DNA from 4 places in the Modestobacter sp. KNN46-3 genome. Region 1 is predicted to be linked to each of the others. Evidence: riboswitches for the same ligand, from Rfam matches in the RefSeq annotation. Region 1 holds a riboswitch; each other region holds the start of a gene.
The links. A riboswitch is a leader RNA that binds a small molecule or an ion and turns the genes downstream of it on or off. The one in region 1 is predicted to bind thiamine pyrophosphate.

Region 1 (5,336 bases):
CGGGGCTTCACTGGCAGCAGCTTCTCGGTAAGGTCCGCCGGGCCGTAGCTGTCCCCACGCTCGGAGATGGGCATCTCGACCAGCTTCTGCCACGCGGTCATCACGAGGCTGCCGGCCACACCGGCCAGCACGCCGCGACCGACGTTCGCCGCCAGAGACGGGCGCTTGGTTGAACGGTTGAGGACGGACATGGCGACCAGCTACCCGCCCGCAGGAGCCTCAACCGCCCTCCACGTCCTCCACCTCGACTTCCACCCGCTCGCCGGGGAAACACAACAGCCCGCGGACGGCCTCGGCGTCGTGGAAGGGGTCGGGATAGGTCCACGCCAGGTCCTTCTCGGACCTCTTCCCCAGGCGGAGCGACCAGTAGTGCGCGATCCCCTTGTAGGGGCAGCGGGTGGTGGTGTAGCTGGGCTCGAGCAGGTCAGTGCGCACGTCCTCGCGCGGCAGGTACCACCGCACGGGCAGGCCGCTCTCGCAGAGCATCCGCGGCGCGGTGGAGTCAGCGACGATGGTGCCGTCGACGCTCACCCGGACCCGACGGGAGCTGCGCAGGACGTCGATACGGGTGTAGGGGTCTCGGGGGTGGACGAAGACCTCCTCGTCCTCCTCGAACACCCCGTCCATCGAGTCCCAGTCGAAGGCGATCAGGCCGGTGATCCCCGCCGCGGTGGGCGGCGGGTGCTCCCACGAGTAGGCCGCGTTCACCGCCCGCCGCTGGCCCACCTGCACCGTCCAGTACCTGCCGTCCCCCATCCCGGGGTCGGACCGCCGCCGCTCGCTTGGCTCGAACAGGTCCGTGCGCACGTGCTCGCGCGGGAACAGGTACGTCGGCGTCCGGCCCGGCGGATGCAGGAGGTGCACGTCGGTGCTGTCGGCGACCTCCGTTCCACCCAGGACGACCCGGACCCGCCGCGGGGAGGTCTCCAGGTACAGCACCTGCTCGGGGGCGCGCGGATCGAAGTTGAACCTTCCTGCCGGGTGCTCCCCGAACGGCCCGCTGCCCTTGGTCAAGCTCATGCGCCGCGACTACCCGGGCCACCAGCACCGACACCTCCCCGACCTGGCCGGCACAGTCCGGCAGCTGCTACGCCTCGCGGCAGCACCAGAACGCCGGCGCAGCACGGGCGGCCCGGTTAGCTGTGCGCCGAGCCGACGAGCGACGTACGGCCCCCAGCTGTCCCTACAGCCGCAGGGCCTCGCCGCCATCGCCATCGCCGTTGCCATGCACGACACCGCCTGTTCCGGTGAGGCCGGTGCTGGGTCTTGCGCCCGGTTGGGCCTACGGGATCGACGTCTGGCGTGGTGCTGCGAGATTCCGGATCGCCGGTAGCGTCCGCCGGACCTGGAACAGGGCGCTGATCAGGCAGCCGCGACGGGTGGCTCGGGCGTGAGGGCCGTGGAACGGATGCTGGAGGGCTGCTGTGGACGTCGATCCGATCGCTGCCGCGGTCGCCGCGATCGTCGCCGCTCAGTGCATGGAGTCGCTGGCCTACGCCCAGCGGGGGCTGGGCCTGGGGGTGCGTCAGGACATCTTCGCCGAGGGTGGGGCGATCCTGCGGGCTCCCCAGCGGCACCGACGCCTGGTCGGATGGGTGGGCCACGCCGTCCTTGCCGTGGGCATCGTCCTGCTGTACTCGCTGTTCTTCGCCGCGGTCGGCAACGACCACCTGGCCTGGTGGGGCCTGCTCACCGGCGCCGTGCACGCCGCCCTCGGCGGAGTGGTGGTCGGTGCGTGGCCCGACCTGCATCCGGACATCCCCGGGCGGCTGGCGCCACCGGGGGTGTTCTACCGGCACTACAGCCGGCGCGACGTGATCACCTTCTGCGTCGGCCACCTGGTCTTCGGAGCCGTCGCAGGCACCGTCTACGCCGCCATGCACCCCGGACTGCCACTCAGCGCCGCCCTGTAATCCGTGGTGACCTGGGCTGTACCGAGGATCGTGGCCAAGAACCTCCTGCTGATCGGATGCATCCATGCCCCGAGCAAGAGCTACGAGGGCCAACGCGCTGCGCTCACCACGCCGATCAAACACAGCGCCACGGGCCGCCTGACCGACCATCAGCGCACAGTCAGCCTGCTGCACGCGGCGACCCGAGCGCCGGCCGAGCGCGGCAACTCGCTGCTCCAGACCACCTTCAAGGCGCTGCGCCGGGTCAGCCTATGCCCCTGGCGCATCGGCGCCATCACCGCTGCCGCCCTCGTTCTGCCCCACCACCAGCACGGCCGTACGACATGATCAACACGCCGACCGAGCCGTCACTGGAAAAGGCTCAGTGGCTCGCAAGACAACGATTCTGCTCGAGGACGACCTGACCGGTGAGGTGCTGGAGGAAGGCCGCCGGGAGACCGTGACCTTCGCTCTGGATGGCCAGAGCTAGGAGATCGACCTATCGGGGGAGAAATCGGCGCAGCTGCGGGCAGACCTACGCCATTTCATCGACGCCGGCCGCAAGGTCAACACCTCCCGGGGCAGTGCATCGGGTCGCCGTGCGACCACCGGCGGCTCCGCCGCTTCGGGCCGCAAAGACCCCACGGAGCGATCCGGCCCTGGGCCCGCGAGAACGGCCATGAGGTGGTCCGAACGGGGCCGGATCCCTACTTCGGTCATCGAGGCCTACGACACGGCCCACTGACCACTGCTGCTGAACTGGTGCTGGCCCATGGTGGTGACGCCGGCTTGGAGGGTGGCGGCGTGGTTGTCGATGAGGCAGCCGCAGGGTTGGACGAGGGCGACGACGACGGGTTCGCGGATGCCGCGGACGCGGGCGTACTGCTCCTCCAGGCCGGATCGCTCCAGCTACACGGGCCTCGTTCCCGGCCAGCCGCCCCACTGCGGGAATCTTCACCGGGCGGATCTTGGGCGACACCCTCGCGGGCGCACCTCTGCTGACCTGCGGCTTCCCGCAAGGGGTTCCTCCAGCGAGACGGTTCCGGCCAGAGCTGCAGTCCTCACCAGGCAGGCTTACGACCGCCTGCCTGGGCCTGCCTGGCTCCGTCCTCTTCCTCCGGTGGGTCCACCAGCCAGCGGCGGCTCGCCGGGCGGGAGCTGGCCGCCGCCTCCGCCCTCGGTGCCGCGATCGCCGCCGCCTGTGAAGGGACACGTTGGCCGACGATGGGCGGGTGTGCGGCGTCACCGAATCGTCGAGCGAGCAAGTGCCGCGGGAGGACACCGCCCGGGGGAAGAGGCAGGTTAGCGTGGTGGCATGCCGCCGACCGTATTTGTTGGAGGCGAGGTGGGATCTTGGGAAGTCGAGAGCATTGACCCGGTGACCGGGCCGTCTCTGCCGATGGTGCCCCGGCTCGCTGTCTTCGAGGACTCGGCGGGCGCGGGCAACCTCGATGCCGCTTGGATGCTGCGAGGACGGGCCAGTAACAACCGCTACACCCGGCGCGACGAGCAGGAAACGCTCTCGGCTCGGCAGGCCGGACTCGGTCGCCCGGAAGCCACCCGCGCCGCGCTGATTCCGATCATCAAGTCCCACGAGTGGTGGGCTCTGGCCCAGGACGAGCGGCGGGAGCTGTTCGAGGAGACCTCCCACCACATCAACATCGGGATGCAGTACCTGCCTGCGGTGGCCCGCCGGCTCTACCACGGCCGCGATCTGGACGAGCCCTTCGACTTCCTCACCTGGTTCGAGTACAGCCCCCGCGATGCGCCTGCGTTCGAGGAGCTGGTGTCCCGGCTCCGCGCGACCCCGGAGTGGGACTACGTGGAACGCGAAGTCGACATCCGCCTCGCACGCTGAGCTACGTCAGAGCCCTCACCGCCGTCTCGTTGGCCGATCCTCAACCGGACAAGTCGTTCGGACAGCGACAGACGGTCCACATAGCGCTGCCAGGACCGCGCAAATTTCCGCTGCATGTCACATGACCGGTCGGCCGGCTCGCGGGGTGTCTCACTCTAAGGAAGTGAGACACCTGTTCGTTCCGTTCTGCCCACCCCGCCTGCGGTGGGCAGAGTGCTGTGTCTAGGGTGGGCGCCGACCCGCGGGAGCCTCACGTGCCGAGGCTGAGAGGGCGGCTGGATCGGCCGTCGACCGTTCGTACCTGATCCGGTTAGCACCGGCGTAGGGAGGACTTCCTCGATGACTGCTGTCCACCGCCAGCCCACGACTGCGGATGGCGATTTCCCCGGTTCCCGTAAGACCTACCTGGCCGGTAGCCGCCCGGATCTGCGGGTTCCGATGCGTGAGGTGGGGCTGTCCACCGGCGACAGCGTGGTCCTCTACGACACCTCCGGCCCTTACACCGACCCGGCCGTGCCCACCGACATCCATCGCGGGCTGCCTCGGCTGCGCGAGGAGTGGATCGGCGAGCGCGCCGACACCGAGTCCTACGAGGGCCGACCGGTGCAGCCGGTGGACAACGGCCGCAAGCCGACCGACACCCGCGACCTGGACAGCGTCTTCACCGTCGCGCACCAGCCGCGCCGGGCACGGCCGGGCGCGACGGTCACCCAGCTGGCCTACGCCCGCCGGGGCGAGGTGACCCCGGAGATGGAGTTCGTGGCACTGCGGGAGGGCGTGGACGTCGAGCACGTCCGGTCCGAGATCGCCCGTGGCCGGGCGGTGCTGCCGGCCAACGTCAACCACCCCGAATCCGAGCCGATGGCGATCGGCCGGAACTTCCTGGTGAAGATCAACGCCAACATCGGCAACTCGGCGGTCGCCTCCTCCATCGAGGAGGAGGTGGAGAAGATGACCTGGGCGACCCGGTGGGGCGCCGACACGGTCATGGACCTGTCCACCGGGCGCAACATCCACACCACCCGGGAGTGGATCATCCGCAACAGCGCGGTGCCGATCGGCACGGTGCCGATCTACCAGGCGCTGGAGAAGGTCAACGGCAAAGCCGAGGACCTGTCCTGGGAGGTGTACCGGGACACCCTGGTCGAGCAGTTCGAGCAGGGCGTGGACTACATCACCGTGCACGCCGGGGTGCTGCTGCGCTACGTGCCGCTGGCCGCGGGCCGCAAGACCGGGATCGTGTCCCGCGGCGGGTCGATCATGGCCGCCTGGTGCCTGGCCCACCACCAGGAGAACTTCCTGTACACGCACTTCCGGGAGATGTGCGAGTTGATGGCTGCCTATGACGTCACGTTCTCCCTCGGTGACGGGCTGCGACCGGGTTGCATCGCCGACGCCAACGATGAGGCTCAGTTCAGCGAACTACGCACGCTCGGCGAACTCACCAGGATCGCCTGGGAGTACGACGTCCAGGTCATGGTCGAAGGCCCCGGCCACGTGCCGATGAACAAGATCAAGGAGAACATGGACCTGCAGCTGGAGGTCTGCGCCGAGGCGCCGTTCTACACCCTCGGGCCGCTGACGAC
Region 2 (5,336 bases), on a different contig from region 1:
AGCCGGCCGTGTTGGGCAGCAGCCGCACCCCGCAGCGGCTGAGCACCTCGAGCATCGCGCTCCCCGCGGCCGCCTCCACCCGGCGCAGCGCCACGGTCACCAGCTGGGTGCCCGAGGCGCGCACCACCCGCTCCAGCACCTCCAGGCTGGGCAGGCCACCGGTGCCCAGGATCAGCCGGGAGGTGAACGTCTCCCCGCCCAGGCTGAAGGGGTCGGTGGCCTCCTCCTGCTCCAGCGCGGGGACCAGCTCCTCGGTCAGTTCACCGTCGTTCACTTCAGCCTCCTGCGGTGGGGGCGAGCACCTCGAGGCGGTCGCCGGGGAAGAGCTCGGTCGTGGTCCAGCTGCTGCGCGGGACGACGTCGCCGTTGCGGGCGACCGCGACCCGGTCGTGCCCGCTGGTGCGGTCGGCGACGAGCGCGGCGACGGTCGTGCCGTCGGCCAGCTCGACCGGGTCGCCGTTGACGGTCAACGAGATGGTCATCGGTGGGGGAACCTCTCGACGGTGAACGGTGCGGCGAGCTCGGGCAGCTCGCCGGTGGCCAGCAGCTCGGCGACGACGTCACCGGTCACCGGGGTGAGCAGGACGCCGTTGCGGTGGTGGCCGGTGGCCAGCACCAGCCCGGGCAGCGTGCTGGACCCCAGCAATGGGGCGTTGTCGTCGGTGCCCGGCCGCCAGCGGGCGAGGGTCTCGACCAGTTCCAGCTCGGTCACCCCGGGCACCACCTCGATCGCGTCGTGCAGCAGGTCGTGCACCCCGCCGGCGGTGACGGTGGCGTCGAAGCCACGGTCCTCGGTGGTGGCCCCCACGATCAACCCGTCCTCGCCGTAGGGCACCAGGTAGACGTGCCGGCTGCGGACGAGCGCGCGCACCGTGCCGGTGAGCAGCCCCGCCGCCCCGGCCATCCGCAGGATCTGCCCCTTGACCGGCCGGATCGGCAGCGGCGGCACCCCGGGGAGCGTGTTGCTGTGCGCACCCAGGGCCAGGACGACGGTGCCGGCGGCCAGCTCCTCGCCGCCGGCCAGCTGCAGCCCGGTGGCCCGCCCGCCGGTGACCTGCACACCGGCCACCCGGTCGGGCACGAGACGCACCCCGGCGGCCTCGGCGGCTGCGGTCAGCGCTCGGTGCAGCGCCCGGCCGTCGACCGAGTGGTCGCCCTCGACGGCCAGCCCACCGCGCAGGCGGGGGGTGAGCGCGGGCTCCCGGCGGCGGGTGTCCCGCGGGGTCAGCCGCTCGACGGCCAGCCCCAGCTCCTGCTGGTAGCCGTGCAGCGCGTCCAGCGCCCGCACGTCGTCGGCGTCGAAGCCGACCACCAGGGTGCCGACGGTGCGCAGCCCGACCGGCAGCCCGCTGGCCGCCTCGACCTCGGCGGCGAACGCCGGGTAGCGCTGCAGGGAGGCCAGGCACAGCCGCAGGAGCGCCTCCTCCCCGTAGGCGGCCTCGGTGACCGGCGCGAGCATCCCGGCGGCGGCCGCCGAGGCGCCGGCGCCGGGGGCGTCGTCGACGACGGCGACCGACAGGCCGCGCTGCGCCGCCCGCCAGGCCACCGACAGCCCGATCAGCCCACCGCCGGCCACCGCCACGTCGATCACCGGGCGTCCGCCAGTGCCCGCAGCAGCTCCGCCGTCGCGGCTCCCGGGTCAGCGGCGGCGGTGACCGCACCGACCACCGCGACCCCGGTCGCGCCAGCGGCCAGCAGCTCGCCGACCCGCGCCGCGGTGACCCCGCCGATGGCGATCACCGGCACCGGCACCGCGGCGGCCACGGCGCCGACCCCGGCGACCCCGATCGGGTCGGGGAGCCCCGTCTTGGTGGTGGTGGCGAAGGCCGGGCCGACGCCCAGGTAGTCCGCCCCCTCGGCCACCAGCTGCCGGGCCAGCTCCGGGTCGCGCGCCGTGCCGCCGAGGAGGTGCCCCGGCCCGGCGACCCGCCGGGCGGCGGCGAGCGGGAGGTCGCCGGCGCCGAGGTGTGTCCCGTCGGCGCCGACGGCGAGGGCGACGTCCACCCGGTCGTTGACCAGGCACGTCGTGCCCGCGGACCGGCAGAGCTCGACCACGGCCCGGGCGAAGTCGTGCAGCACCCGGTCGCTGCAGCCCTTCGCCCGCACCTGCACCACCGGCGCACCGGCGGCCACCGCGGCGGCGATCGCGGCCAGCGCGGCCGGTCCGCCGTCGGCGTCGGTGAGCACGTGCAGCTGGCCCAGCGGGGAGGTCATGCCCGTTGCCGCCCGCGGCGGGCGCCGAGCAGCGCGATCACCGCGGTGAGGGACGCCGCCACGGCCAGGCTGATCAGCGAGGCCGACCAGCCGTTGGCCGGGTCGATGCCCAGGTCGGCCTGCCGCGCGGTCCACCAGGTGGTCCAGCCGGCGCCGACGCCGGAGAAGAAGGTCGGCAGGGTCAGCTGGTAGGCGACGAACCCGGCCAGCCACGGCAGCAGGTACACCAGCCGGGCCGGGGCGGTGTCCGAGGTGTCCCACCGGCCGGGGGCGCTCAGCGCGTAGGCGACCAGGAAGACGCCGATCAGCGGCACGAAAACCGCGCCGATCAGGAAGAGGAACGGCTCGTAGGCGACGATGTCGAAGCTCAGCGCGAGCAGGGTGGCGGTGGCACCGACGCCCAGCGCGAGCAGCCGGCGGTCCAGCCGGGCCACCACGTTCTGCGCCGACACGGCCGTGGAGTAGACGTTCGCGAACGCCTCGTCGAGTTCCACCGTGATGAGCACCAGCACCGCCAACGCCCCCAGCGGCACGGCCAGCAGCGCGTCGATGACGTCCAGCCCGGAGCTGCCGTAGGCCGCCAGCGCCAGCACACCGAGGGTGAACATCGCGACGGTGGCCAGGCCGTAGCCCAGGGCGGCGCTGGTGCCGGCGACCCGGCCGCTGCGCACGTGCCGGGTGTAGTCGGCGGCGAGCGGGAACCAGGAGATCGGCAGGGCGATCACGATGTCGGTCGCCGTCCAGAACGACGCGGCGCCGCCGCCGTCCAGGGCCGCCCGCGGCTCGGACAGCACCTCGACGAACAGGTAGGCGATCGCGGCCAGCGCCGCCCACACCGCGTACCGGGACAGCACCCGGACCACACCCAATGGCCGCAGCGCCATCGCGGTGGCCAGCACGCCGGCGACCAGCACGAACGGCCAGCGTGGCGCGTCCAGCACCCGGGACGCCGCCTCGGCGATGATCACGATCTCGAAGGTGGCCCAGCCGATGCACTGCACCAGGTTCAGCGCGGTCGGCAGGTAGGAGGCCCGCCGGCCGAGGAGGCCGCGCAGCAGCACCATCCCCGGCACCCCCTCGCGGGCACCGGCGGCGGCGGCCAGCCCCAGCAGCGAGGCGCCGATCACCGCGCCGACGACGATCGCGCCGAGCGTGACCGACAGCGGCTGCCCGGGCAGGACGACGTAGACGGCGGCCACCGGCAGCAGCAGGCTGATGCCCAGGTTGCCCCACAGGCCCGCGGACTCGCGGAAGCCCAGCGTGCGGGCCGGCGGCTCGGTCAGGGTCAGTGGTGCGTCCCCGTGGGACGCGCTGGTGTGGACGGTTCCGGACGTGCTCAACACGGGCTCCCTACGCCGGCATTACCCGGTCAGGTTCCAGCGGTCGGCGGCGCGTCAGCCGCCCTCTCAGCCCGGTCCTCCGAGCTCCCGCACATGGCTCGACGCCATGACGGGGCCACCATAACCACCGTGTGCAACGCCACCTCGTAGAGTCCGCGCCGTGCCGGTCGCCGAGCTGCTGCAACGCCATCCCGAGATCTGGCGCGGGGCCACCGCGCACCCGTTCCTGACCGCGGTGCGTGACGGGTCGCTGCCCGCCGGCGCCTTCGACACCTGGCTGGTGCAGGACGCGCGCTTCGTCGCCGACCTGCTGCGCTTCCAGGCCCGGCTGCTGGCCCGCGCACCGCGGCCCGCGCAGGCGGTGCTGGCCGGGGGCCTGGTCGCGCTGGTCGAGGAGCTGGCCTGGTTCGAGGAGCAGGCGGCCGACCGCGGCCTGGTCCTCACCGCCCCCGCGCTGCCCGCCACCACGGCCTACGCCGAGCTGCTGCAGCGGCTGGACGCCGCCGAGGTGCCGGTCGCGCTGACGGCGCTGTGGACCATCGAGCGCACGTACCTCGACGCCTGGACCACCGCGCTGCCCGGGGCCCCGGCCTACCGCGAGTTCGTCGAGCACTGGACCGTGCCGGGCTTCGCCGGTTACGTCGCCGGCCTCGAGGCGGCGGCCGACGCGGTCGGCGGGGGCAGGGACGCGGTCTTCCTCGACGTCGTCGCCGCCGAGGTGGCCTTCTGGGACATGGCAGTCGGGGACGCGTCGGTGCAGTCGGCATGAGCCTCGCCGCCGGGCTCCGGGCCGAGAACGCCGACCTCGCCGCCGTCGCGCTGGCGCACCCGTTCGTGCAGGGCATCGCCGACGGGACCCTGCCGAGCGAGCGGTTCGCCGGCTATGTCGCCCAGGACGCGTTCTTCCTCGAGTCCTTCGCCCGCGCCTACGCGCTCGGCGCCGCGTACAGCCCCGACCGGGCGGCCCTGGACGTCTTCGCCGATCTGCTCGCCGGCGTCCGCGAGGAGCTGCGGCTGCACGAGGGCTACGCGGCGCGCTGGGGCATCGACCTGACCCTGGTCGAGCCGCTGCCGGCCACGCTGGCCTACACCGAGTTCCTGCTCGCCACGGCGGCCCTGGGCGGGGCAGGGCTGACCTGTGCGGCGATGACGCCGTGCATGCGGCTGTACGCCCACCTCGGGCAGTCGCTGGCCGGCCGGCCCGCCACCCCGTACACCGAGTGGGTCACCACCTACGCCGACCCGGCCTTCGAGGAGCTGGCGGCGACGCTGGAAGGGCTGCTGGACGACACGGCGGCCGACACCCCCGCGGTGCGGCGCGCCTACCGCCGGGCCATGGAGCTGGAGATCGGCTTCTTCGACGCCGCGTGGCGCGGTGGTGCGGAGCCCGGCTGATGGCCCTGCTGGCCGCCGAGCAGCTGTCGGTCGGCTACGGCGACGAGCCGGTGTGCGCCCCGGTGACGGTGTCGGTCGTGCCCGGGACGGCGATCGCGCTGGTCGGCCCGAACGGCGCGGGCAAGTCCACCGTGCTGCAGACGATGGTCGGCCTGCTCCCGCCGCTGACCGGGACGGTGCGTTTCGCCGACGGCCCGGTCGACGAGCGGGACGCCGGCTTCCGCCGGGCGGTCGCCGGGGTGCTGGACGACGACGCGTTCTTCCCGTCGCTGACCGGTGCGGAGCACCTGCTGCTCACCGCCCGCGCCCACGGGGTCATCGACGCCGAGGAGGTCGTCGAGGCGGAGCTGGCCGCCTTCGGGCTGACCGACCGGGCCGGCGCGCTGC
Region 3 (5,336 bases), on a different contig from region 1:
CGTCGGCCCAGGGGAAGAAGACGTCGTCCTCGGGGCCGAATGCGTAGCGGACGGCGACCGGGACGACACCGAAGGCGAGGATCGCGTCCTGCTCGGTGTAGCCGAGGGAGACCACCCGCTCGGGCTCCTCCGGGATCGTCGTCGTCCCGTAGGCGTGCTCGATGGTGACCGGGAAGGCGGCCTCGGCTGCCGAGCCGGCGGCGGCCTCGGCCGGCTGCTCGTCGGACTCCGACGAGCAGCCGGCCAGGACGGCGACCGCGAGGACGGGGAGGGCCACGGAGCTGGTGAACGTGCGTCGCGCGAGCGACCGGGAGAGCAACATGGTGTTGTTCTACCTGAGGGCAGCCTTACCTAACGAACCGGTGGTCTGCCTCGTTGCCCGATCGAGACCTGCGGCTGGGGTCAGACGACCCGCTCGAACACCGCGGCGAGCCCCTGCCCACCGCCGATGCACATCGTCTCCAGGCCGTAGCGCGCCTCGCGGCGGCGCATCTCGTGGGCGAGCGTGGCCAGGATCCGGGCGCCGGTCGCCCCCACCGGGTGCCCCAGGGAGATGCCGGACCCGTTGACGTTGACCCGGTTGCGGTCGTCCGCGCCCAGGCCCCACTCCCCCAGGCAGGCCAGCACCTGGCTGGCGAACGCCTCGTTGAGCTCGATGAGGTCCATGTCGGCCAGGGTCAGCCCGGTCTGCTCCAGCACCTTGGCCGTCGCCGGGACCGGGCCGATGCCCATGGTCTCCGGCGGCACGCCCGCCACGGCCCAGCCGGTCAGCCGCACGAAGGGCTGCCAGCCACGGCGGTCGGCCTCGGCGCGGGTGGTCACCACGCAGACGGCGGCGCCGTCGTTCTGGCCGGAGGCGTTGCCGGCCGTCACCGTCGCCTCCGGGTCGACCCGGCCCATGACCGGGCGCAGGCCGGCCAGGTCCTCCATCGTCGTGTCCGGGCGGGGGTGCTCGTCCTCGGTGACCGTGCGCGCCGGCGTCTTGCGGGTCCCGGGCACCTCGACGCCGATGATCTCGTCGGCGAACCGCCCCTCGCGGATGGCCGCGCCGGCGGCCTGCTGGGAGCGCAACGCCCAGGCGTCCTGCTCCAGTCGGTCGACCGAGTACTCACGACGGACGTTCTCCGCGGTCTCCAGCATGCCGCCGGGCACGGGGTGGTGGAGGCCACCGGCGGTCTCCCGGGCCCGCGCCAGCCGGTCGTGCAGCATGACGCCGTCGCCCTTGGCCCCGCTGCGCAGCCCCAGTGCGTAGTGCTCGACGTTGCTCATCGACTCCACCCCACCGGCGACGACGACCTTGCCGGCGCCGGCCGCCACCTGCATCGCGGCGTAGATGACGGCCTGCAGGCCGGATCCGCAGCGCCGGTCGATCTGCAGGCCGGGGACCTGCACGCCCAGGCCGGCGTCCAGGGCGGCGATCCGGCCGATCGCCGGGTTCTCACCGCTGGGGCTGCAGTTGCCGAGGATGACGTCGTCGACCTCGCCCTCCCCCAGCCCGGTCCGCTCCACCAGGCCCCGCAGCGCGGTGGCGGCGAGCTCGTTGGCGGACAGACCGGCGAAGACCCCGCCGAAGCGACCGACGGGAGTGCGGACCGGGGAACAGATGACGACGTCGTCCATGCCCCGACTCTGCCAGCTCTGCCCCGGCTCGGTGCAGCGGAGCCGACCACTCACCGGAAGCCGGCGTCGCCCGGGACGCCGACGACGCCCCTGCCCGCGGACCGGGAGGGGCGTCGTCGGAGCGGGTCAGTCGCGCGGCTTCGCCATCGCCTCGTGCGCGGAGCTCTTGAGCGAGTCGGGGAGCACCTTGTTGGCCGCGCCCTGCACCTTGGTCCTCAGCGAGGCGGCGAGCACCTTCTCCTCCCCGGCCATCAGCGCCTCGAAGCCCTGCGCGGCGACCTCCGCCGGGTCGTCCTTGGGGCCCTGGCCGATGGCGGTGTCCTCCAGGTCGGCCCGGGCGAAGAACTCGGTGTCCGTGGGGCCGGGCATCAGCGCGGTGATCGTGACGGCGGAGTCCTTGAGCTCCTGCTGCACGGCCTCGGTCAGCGACTGGACGAAGGACTTCGAGGCGTTGTAGACCGGCTGGTACGCGCCGGGCATGGTCGCCGCGATCGAGGAGGTCACCAGCACCCGGCCCGCGTTGCGACCGGTCATCTGCACGAGGACCAGCTTCAGCAGCGCGGCGGTGGAGACCACGTTGAGCTGCATGACCTCCAGGTCGTCGGCCCAGTCGGTGTCGACGAACGCACCGCCACGGCCGACACCGGCGTTGAGCGCGGCGGCGTCCAGCGGGCGGCCGAGGCCCTGCACCCGGGTCCACAGCTGTTCGATCCCGCCGGGGGTGCGCAGGTCGGCCTGGACGGCGGTCACCTCGGCGCCCTCGGCGCGCAGCTTCGCGGCCGCCGTGTCGATCGTCGGGTCCTCGGCGTCGATCACCAGGTCGAAGCCGTGCTGGGCGAACTGCTTGGCGAGCTCGAACCCGATCCCGCTGGAGGCGCCGGTGACGAGGGCGAGGGGCTTGGTGTCGGTCATGCACCTCGCCCTACCCGCCCCCCGGGCCGGGTGCACCCACCGCGACCTCCTTTCCGGCCGCGGGGGCTGGTGGCCGCACCCGGGGTCAGGGGGTGCGGCCGGACCGACCCTCGCACCCCCTGCTGACGGTTTCCTGTGCGTCGGCTCAGACTCGGCCCATGACCGAGGACGCAGGGCCGGCCGGGGACGCCGGCGTGATCTGTTCGGCGAAGGGCTGCCGGGAGCCGGCGACCGTCGTCCTGGTGTGGAACAACCCGAAGGTGCACACCCCCGACCGGGAGAAGACCTGGACGGCGTGCGAGGCGCACCGCGAGCAGCTCTCCCACCACCTGGCGATCCGGTCGTTCCTGCGCCGGGTCGAGCCGGTCGCCCCGCTGCGGTAGCTTCAGCGGCGCACACGGGAGCCCGGGCGCGGGCTGAGAAGGCGGACGACCACCGCCGACCGTCCACACCTGATCCGGTTCATGCCGGCGGAGGGAGCTGCTCGATGCTCGCTGCCCGTTTCCACGCACCTGGCCGACCCCTGGCCCTGGACGACGTCCCGGTGCCCGAACCCGCCCCCGACGAGGTGCGGGTGCGGGTGCGCGCGGCCGGGGTCTGCGGCACCGAACTGCACTTCACCGACGGCCTGTACGCGCCGTCCCGGACGCCGATGACGCTGGGCCACGAGGCCGCGGGCACGGTCGACGCGGTCGGGTCGGCCGTCACCGGCTGGGCCGAGGGCGACCGGGTCGCCGTCTACTACTACCTCTTCTGCGGCAGCTGCCGCTGGTGCCTGCGCGGTCGGCAGAACCTGTGCCTCACCCCGCGCGGGGTGCTGGCCTTCGCCGCGGACGGCGCCTTCGCCGAGCAGCTGGTGGTGCCGGCGCACTGCCTGGTCCGGCTGCCCGACGAACTGCCGTTCGAGGCTGCCGCACCGCTGTGCTGCGCGGGCACGACCGCGGTGCACGCGCTCACCGAGGCCGCGGTCGAGCCCGGTGACGTGGTCGTCGTGCTCGGCGCGGGCGGGGTCGGGCTGGCCGCGGTGCAGGAGGCCCGACGACGCGGCGGCGTGGTCGTGGCCGTCAGCCGGGACGACGCCCGCCGGTCGGCTGCCCGGTCCGCCGGAGCGGTGGCCGCGGTCTCCCCCGCCGAACTCGCCGGCACCGTGGCCCGGCTGTCCGGCGGGCAGGGCGCCGACGTCGTCGTGGAGCTCGCCGGGGTGACGGCGACCCTCGAGCTGGCGACGGCGGTGCTCGGTCGCCGCGGGCGGCTGGTGCTGGTCGGGTACAGCGCCGACGCACTGACGGTGAGCCCGCTGGGGATGGTGGTCGCCGAGCAGCGGGTCATCGCCAGCGTGGGCAACACGCTGGCCGAGCTGGAGCAGGCGGTGGCGCTGGCCGCGGCCGGGCAGCTGGCGCCGCCGGTGGCGGGCACGCTGCCGCTGACCCAGGTGAACGAGGCGCTGGACCGGCTGCGCAGGGGGGACGTCGCAGGGCGGCTCGTGCTCACCCCCTGACGCCCCGCAGCGGTGTCCCGGGCCGCGTGTGAGGATCGGCGCTCGTGCGACATCGCAGCAAGGACGCCCCCCTCCCCCGCGAGGTCGGCGTCCTGGCGATCGTCGCCTTCGTCGTCGCCCTCGGCTTCGGCATCGTCGCCCCGGCGATCCCGCTGTTCGTCCGCGACTACGGGGTCGGCACCACCGCCGTCGGGTTCGCCGTCAGCGCGTTCGCCTTCTTCCGGTTCGTCTCCGCCTTCGCCGGGGGCTCCCTCGTCGAGCGGATCGGCGAGCGCGCCGTGCTCGCCGCCGGGCTGGCGATCGTCGCGGTCGCCACCGCCGCGGCCGCCCTGGCCGGCAACTTCCCGCTCTTCGTCGCCCTGCGCGCGGCCGGCGGGATCGGCAGCGCGATGTTCACCGTGGCCGCCCTCTCGCTGCTGCTGCGCACGGCACCGGCGGCCCAGCGCGGCCGGGCTGCGGCCACCTACCAGGGCGGTTTCATCCTCGGCGGCATCGCCGGCCCGGCGGCCGGCGGGTTCCTCGCCGAGGTCTCCCCGCGGCTGCCGTTCTTCGTCTACGGCGGCTTCCTGCTGGTCGCGGGGGTGGTCGCGCTGGTCCTGCTGCGCCCGGCCGCGCTGCCCCCGGTCGCGGGAGCCGCGGCCGACCCGGACCCCGCGGCTGACCAGGTGCGCGGCGGTGGCCCCTCGGCCGTGGCCGTGCCCCCCGCGGGCGCCGATGGTGGCGGGCTGCGCGCGGCGCTGCGGTCCCGGGCCTACGTCGCGGCGCTGGTGGCCAACCTGGGCGTGGGCTGGGTGCTGTTCGGCGTCCGCAACTCCCTCGTGCCGCTGTACGTGACCGAGGAGCTGGGCAAGACGGTGGCCTGGGCCGGCGCCGGCCTGCTCGCGGGGTCGGTGGCGCAGGCGGTCGGGCTGCTGCGCGCCGGGCGGCTGGCGGACAGCTGGGGTCGCCGTCCCTCGCTGCTGCTCGGTTCGGCACTGTCCACGGCGGCGATCGCCGTCCTGGTGCTGCCGCCGACCACCGCGGCGTTCCTGCTCTCGATGGCCACCTTCGGGCTGGGCGCCTCGCTGCTGGCCAGCGTGCCGGCCGCGGTGGTCGGTGACGTCAGCCCGGCCCGGGGCGGCCGGGTGGTGGCGGTCTTCCAGATGGTCGCCGACCTGGGCGCGGTGGCCGGGCCGCTGGTCGCCGGCTGGCTCACCGACGCCTTCTCCTACCAGGTCGCCTTCGCGGTCAGCGCCGCCGTGCTGGGCGCGGCGCTGCTCGCTGCGCTGGCGATGCCGCGGGACCGCCCCGCCGGCTGAGTCGGCAG
Region 4 (5,336 bases), on a different contig from region 1:
CGACGACGGGGAGGTAGACCCGGGCGCCTTCGTCCATAAACTCGGCGGACTTCTCCGCCATCCCCAGCTGGAGCGCCTCGTCCGCGGCGACGCCCTTGGCCGCGGCGTAGGCCCGCACGTCCTGGCTGATCCGCATGGAGCAGAAGTGCGGGCCGCACATCGAGCAGAAGTGCGCGGTCTTGGCCGCACCGGCCGGCAGCGTCTCGTCGTGGAAGTCGCGGGCCGTCGTCGGGTCAAGGGAGAGGTTGAACTGGTCGGTCCAGCGGAACTCGAACCGCGCGTCGGACAGTGCGTCGTCCCAGGCCTGCGCCCCGGGGTGCCCCTTGGCCAGGTCCGCGGCGTGGGCGGCAATCTTGTAGGTGATGACGCCGTCCTTGACGTCGTCCCGGTCCGGCAGCCCCAGGTGCTCCTTGGGGGTGACGTAGCAGAGCATCGCGGTGCCGTACCAGCCGATCATCGCCGCGCCGATGGCGCTGGTGATGTGGTCGTAGCCCGGCGCGATGTCGGTGGTCAGCGGGCCCAGGGTGTAGAACGGCGCCTCGTCGCAGACCTCCAACTGGAGGTCCATGTTCTCCTTGATCTTGTTCATCGGCACGTGCCCCGGACCCTCGACCATCACCTGGACATCGTGTTCCCAGGCGATCCGGGTCAGCTCACCCAACGTGCGCAGCTCGCTGAACTGGGCCTCGTCGTTGGCGTCGGCGATGCACCCGGGGCGGAGGCCGTCGCCGAGGGAGAAGGTGACGTCGTAGGCGGCCATCAGTTCGCACATCTCGCGGAAGTGCGTGTAGAGGAAGTTCTCCTGGTGGTGGGCCAGGCACCAGGCCGCCATGATCGAGCCGCCGCGGGACACGATGCCGGTCTTCCGGTTCGCCGCCAGCGGGACGTAGCGCAGCAGCACCCCGGCGTGCACGGTGACGTAGTCGACGCCCTGTTCGAACTGCTCCACGAGCGTGTCCCGGTAGGCCTCCCAGGACAGGTCCTCGGCCTTGCCGTTCACCTTCTCCAGCGCCTGGTAGATGGGCACGGTGCCGATCGGGACGGCGCTGTTGCGGATGATCCACTCCCGGGTGGTGTGGATGTTGCGGCCGGTCGAGAGGTCCATGACGGTGTCGGCGCCCCAGCGGGTGGCCCAGGTCATCTTGTCCACCTCCTCCTCGATGGAGGAGGCGACCGCACTGTTGCCGATGTTGGCGTTGATCTTGACGAGCAGGTTGCGGCCGATCGCCATCGGCTCGGACTCCGGGTGGTTCACGTTGGCCGGCAGCACCGCGCGGCCGCGGGCGATCTCGCTGCGGACGTGCTCGACGGAGACCCCCTCCCGCAGCGCCACGAACTCCATCTCGGGGGTGACCTGGCCGCGGCGGGCGTAGGCGAGCTGGGTGACCGTCGTCCCCGGCAGGCCGCGGCGGGGACGGTGGGCGGCAGCGAAGACGCTGTCCAGGTCCCGGGTGTCACCCGGGCGGCGCCCGTTGTCCACCGGCTGCACCGCGCGGCCCTCGTAGCTCTCCGTGTCGGCGCGCTCGGTGATCCAGTCCTCCCGGTGCCGGGGCAGCCCGGCCCGGATGTCGGTGTGCACCGCCGGGTCGGTGTACGGGCCCGAGGTGTCGTAGAGCACCACGCTGTCGCCGGTGGACAGCTGCACCTCGCGCATCGGGACCCGCAGGTCCGGGCGGCTGCCCTGCAGGTGGGTCTTGCGGGAGCCGGGGAACTCGGTGCCCTCGGTCTGTGGCCGGTGCTGGACGTCCGTCATCAGGGGTTCCTCCCTACGCCGGTGTTAACCGGATCAGGTGCGAACGGTCAGCGGCCGGTCCTGCCGCCCTCTCAGCCTCGGTACGCGAGGCTCCCGCGGGTCGACACGGACCCTAGGCCCAAGCGGGTGCTCCTGCCCAGCCCTGACCCGGCGCGGTCGGGGATCGGACGACGGGGGGCGATCAGCCGGTCATGAAGCCGCTCTCGTAGGCAGCGATGACCGCCTGAGTGCGGTCCCGCGCACGGAGCTTGAGCAGCACGCTGCTGACGTGCGTCTTCACCGTCTCGCGGCTGAGGAACAGCTCGGTGGCGATCTCGGCGTTGGACAGCCCGCCCGCCACCAGCCGCAGCACGTCGGCCTCGCGGCCGGTCAGCTCCGGCAGTGCGGCCGGCCCTCGGGCGCGGGAGGGCGCGTGCGAGGCGATGAGCCGCCGGGTCAGGTCCGGGAGCACCAGGGTCGTCCCCCGGGCGACGACCCGGATGGCGTCGACGAGCGAGTCCGGCTCCGACCGCTTCAGCGCGAAGCCGCTCGCCCCGGCCTGCAGCGAACGGAACAGGTAGTCGTCGTCCTCGAACGTGGTCAGGACCAGCACGCGGGGGCGCTGCGGGTCACGGGCGACCAGCTCCGCGGTCGCCGCGATGCCGTCCATGTCGGGCATCCGGACGTCCATGAGGACGACGTCCGGATCGGTGTCGGCCGCGACGGCCAGCGCCTCCCGGCCGGTGCCGGCATCGCCCACGACGGCCAGGTCGGGCTCGCTCTCCAGGATCACCCGCAGCCCGGAGCGGACGAGCACGTCGTCGTCCACGAGCAGCAGCCGCAGGGCGGTCACGCCGCACCCGACAGCGGCAGGGTGACACACAGGTCGAACCCGCCGGCCGGCGTCCGTCCGGCGGTGAGCGTGCCGCCGACGGCGGTCGCCCGCTCCCGTAGGCCGGCCAACCCGCGGCCGCCGCCGGGGCCCGGGCGGCCGTCGTGCTGGGAGACCGGTTCGTTGCACACGCGGACGACGAGGGTGTCCCCGCTGCGGACGACCTCGGCGACCGTCCGCGGGGTGCCCGCGTGCCGCAGCACGTTCGTCGTCCCCTCCTGGACCACCCGGTAGGCCAGCTCCTGGACACCGGCGGGCACGTCGTCGACGTCGCCGCCCACCACGAGCTCGACGGGCAGGCCGCCGTCGCGGAGTCCGGCAAGCAGGTCCTCGAGGTCGTCCAGCGACGGCGCGGCGAACGGGGCGGGGTCACGGCCGCCGTCCTCGGCACGGAGCACGGTGAGCACCCGGTCGAGCTCCGCGAGCGCGGTCCGGGTGTTCGTCTCGATGTGCCCCAGCGCCTGGCGCGCGAAGTCGGCCTGCAGCGGCCGCTCGCCGACGGGCGTCAGGGTGCGGCGGGCGGCGGTGGCCTGCAGCAGGCTGGCGGTCAGCGCATGACCGATGGTGTCGTGCAGGTCGCGGGCCAGCCTGTTCCGGTCGGCCAGCCGCCGGGTGCTCTGCTGCAGCGCGGCGATCCGCTGTTCGGGCGCGGTGCCGAGCAGCCGCGGCGCCACGGACGCGGACAACCGCACCAGCAGGTCGAGCCCGGCCAGGACGAGGACGACGTCGAGGACCATGAGCGCCAGCAGCGGGAGCGCGTTGAGCGGGTTCCACTCGATCTCCCAGCCGAGGGCGACGAAGACGGCGCCGCCGAACAGCAGGGTGGTGGACGCGGCGAGGCCGAGGAGCACGCGGGCCCCGAGCCAGCCCAGGGCCCGCCAGGTGTCGGCCGCGAAGACCAGCCGCCGCAGCCGGCGGACGACGCCGCGCCGGTCGCGGACCCGCTCACCGGCCGGGACGTCGACACCGAGCAGCCTGCGGGCCAGCCGGCGCTCCATCTCGGCCAGGGAGCGGGTCACTGCGAGCACCAGCAGGACGAGCAGCACGCCGACGCCGTAGACCACGGCCACCACCGAGCCGACCAGCCCGGCGTACAGCACCAGGTACAGCGCGCCGAGGGGCAGGCTCGCCAGCGCGTAGAGGGCCCGGCCTCGCCAGCCCGGGCGGGCGGCGGCCAGCACCATCCGCAGCCGGGCGGCGAGCTCGGTCGCCGAGCGTGAGGAGGTCATCGGGGGCACCGATCGATCGTGGCGGATCGTCGCGCCCGGCGGCTCCCCTGTGCGCGCCCCGTTCGCCTCCCCCACGTGGGGGACGCTGCTCGGCACCGTGGGGTGATCCGCCCGGGCCGATGGGCCCGACACGCTCCGTGTCATGACTGCACCCCTCCCGTGGCGGCGACGCCGTCACGCCCCCGACGGGCCGCGACCATGATCCAGGTGCGCGGCCTCACCAAGGAGTACGGCACCGCGTCCGTGCGTGGGACCAGCACCGTCCGGGCCGTCGACGACCTGACCTTCGACGTCCAGCCGGGCAAGGTGACCGGCTTCCTCGGTCCGAACGGCGCGGGCAAGTCGACCACGATGCGCATGGTCCTCGGCCTCGACCGGCCCACCGCCGGCTCCGCCCTGGTGGCCGGCCGGCCCTTCGCCACGCTGGCCGAGCCGCTCCGGACGGCCGGTGCCCTGCTCGACGCGGGCGCCGTCCACCCCGGGCGCAGCGGGCGCGACCACCTGCGGGTCGCCGCCCGCACGCACGGCATCCCGCTGCGCCGGGTGGACGACGTCGTCGACCAGGTGGGGCTCGGCCCCGCGGCCCGGCGGCGGGTGCGCGGCTACTCCCTGGGCATGCGCCAGCGGCTCGGCATCGCGACCGCGCTGCTCGGTGACCCCGCCGTCCTGCTGTTCGACGAGCCGATGAACGGCCTCGACCTGGACGGGGTCCGGTGGATCCGCCGGCTGGTGCGCGGGCTGGCCGACGAGGGGCGGACGGTGCTGCTGTCCAGCCACCTGATGAGCGAGATGGAGCAGACCGCCGACCACCTGGTGATCATCGGCCGCGGCCGGCTGATCGCCGACGCGTCGATGCAGGAGGTCATGCGCGGGCAGGGTGCGCAGCGGCAGGTCCGGGTGCGGACCCCGTCGCCCGACGCCCTGGTCGGCGCCCTGCGCCGCCGACGGCTGCAGGTGCACCCCACCGAGGACGGCGACCTGCTGGTCGAGGGCACGACGGCGGAGACCGTCGGCGACGTCGCCCTGGAGACCGGTGTCGCGGTGCACCGACTGGCCGAGGAGCACTCCTCGCTGGAGCAGGTCTACCTCGACCTCACCGGCGACAGCGTCCAGTACCGGGTCGCCGTCGCGCCCGAGCCGGCCGGGCTGGTGCAGCGATGAGCGCGGCGGAGCTCGCCGTCCCGACGACGGGGACGGCGACCACCGAACCGGGGACGGCGCCCGTCTTCCGGCGCGCCGCCGGGGCCGAGTGGCTGCGACTGCGCACGGTCCGGACGACGTGGTGGTGCCTGCTGGCGGCCGCGGTCACCGTCGTGGGCATCGGCGCCACCGCGGCCTTCGACGAGGCGACCGGACCGGCCGACCCGTTGACCGGCCTGCCGGCGACGTTCGCCGGTGAGTTCGGCGTCCTGCTGGGCCAGTTCGCGCTGCTGGTGCTGGCCCTGCTCGCGGTCACCCAGGAGTACGCCAGCGGGTCGATCGG

Region 2: linked by a shared signal. The riboswitch ahead of G5C62_RS08030 (cytosine permease) and the one ahead of thiC (phosphomethylpyrimidine synthase ThiC) in region 1 are both predicted to bind thiamine pyrophosphate.
Region 3: linked by a shared signal. The riboswitch ahead of G5C62_RS05815 (alcohol dehydrogenase catalytic domain-containing protein) and the one ahead of thiC (phosphomethylpyrimidine synthase ThiC) in region 1 are both predicted to bind thiamine pyrophosphate.
Region 4: linked by a shared signal. The riboswitch ahead of thiC (phosphomethylpyrimidine synthase ThiC) and the one ahead of thiC (phosphomethylpyrimidine synthase ThiC) in region 1 are both predicted to bind thiamine pyrophosphate.

Annotation. Positions count from the first base shown of each region.
Region 1 is NZ_JAAKGN010000122.1:9,565-14,900, forward strand. It holds gene G5C62_RS20085 (hypothetical protein) at 1-191, opposite strand, end outside; gene G5C62_RS20090 (DUF427 domain-containing protein) at 220-1,020, opposite strand; gene G5C62_RS20095 (hypothetical protein) at 1,425-1,913, shown strand; partial or broken gene G5C62_RS29040 (IS5/IS1182 family transposase) at 1,995-2,240, shown strand; gene G5C62_RS20110 (chlorite dismutase family protein) at 3,208-3,750, shown strand; TPP riboswitch at 3,982-4,095, shown strand; partial or broken gene thiC (phosphomethylpyrimidine synthase ThiC) at 4,135-5,336, shown strand, end outside.
Region 2 is NZ_JAAKGN010000024.1:23,304-28,639, forward strand. It holds gene G5C62_RS08010 (thiazole synthase) at 1-235, opposite strand, end outside; gene thiS (sulfur carrier protein ThiS) at 276-482, opposite strand; gene thiO (glycine oxidase ThiO) at 479-1,591, opposite strand; gene thiE (thiamine phosphate synthase) at 1,588-2,214, opposite strand; gene G5C62_RS08030 (cytosine permease) at 2,211-3,554, opposite strand; TPP riboswitch at 3,545-3,655, opposite strand; gene G5C62_RS08035 (TenA family transcriptional regulator) at 3,715-4,323, shown strand; gene G5C62_RS08040 (TenA family protein) at 4,320-4,949, shown strand; gene G5C62_RS08045 (ABC transporter ATP-binding protein) at 4,949-5,336, shown strand, end outside.
Region 3 is NZ_JAAKGN010000014.1:29,573-34,908, reverse strand. It holds gene G5C62_RS05835 (iron-siderophore ABC transporter substrate-binding protein) at 1-322, opposite strand, end outside; gene G5C62_RS05830 (acetyl-CoA C-acetyltransferase) at 403-1,620, opposite strand; gene G5C62_RS05825 (SDR family oxidoreductase) at 1,747-2,532, opposite strand; gene G5C62_RS05820 (hypothetical protein) at 2,691-2,915, shown strand; TPP riboswitch at 2,920-3,029, shown strand; gene G5C62_RS05815 (alcohol dehydrogenase catalytic domain-containing protein) at 3,020-4,030, shown strand; gene G5C62_RS05810 (MFS transporter) at 4,075-5,328, shown strand.
Region 4 is NZ_JAAKGN010000001.1:66,262-71,597, reverse strand. It holds gene thiC (phosphomethylpyrimidine synthase ThiC) at 1-1,753, opposite strand, end outside; TPP riboswitch at 1,747-1,860, opposite strand; gene G5C62_RS00365 (response regulator transcription factor) at 1,935-2,585, opposite strand; gene G5C62_RS00360 (sensor histidine kinase) at 2,582-3,853, opposite strand; gene G5C62_RS00355 (ABC transporter ATP-binding protein) at 4,052-5,014, shown strand; gene G5C62_RS00350 (hypothetical protein) at 5,011-5,336, shown strand, end outside.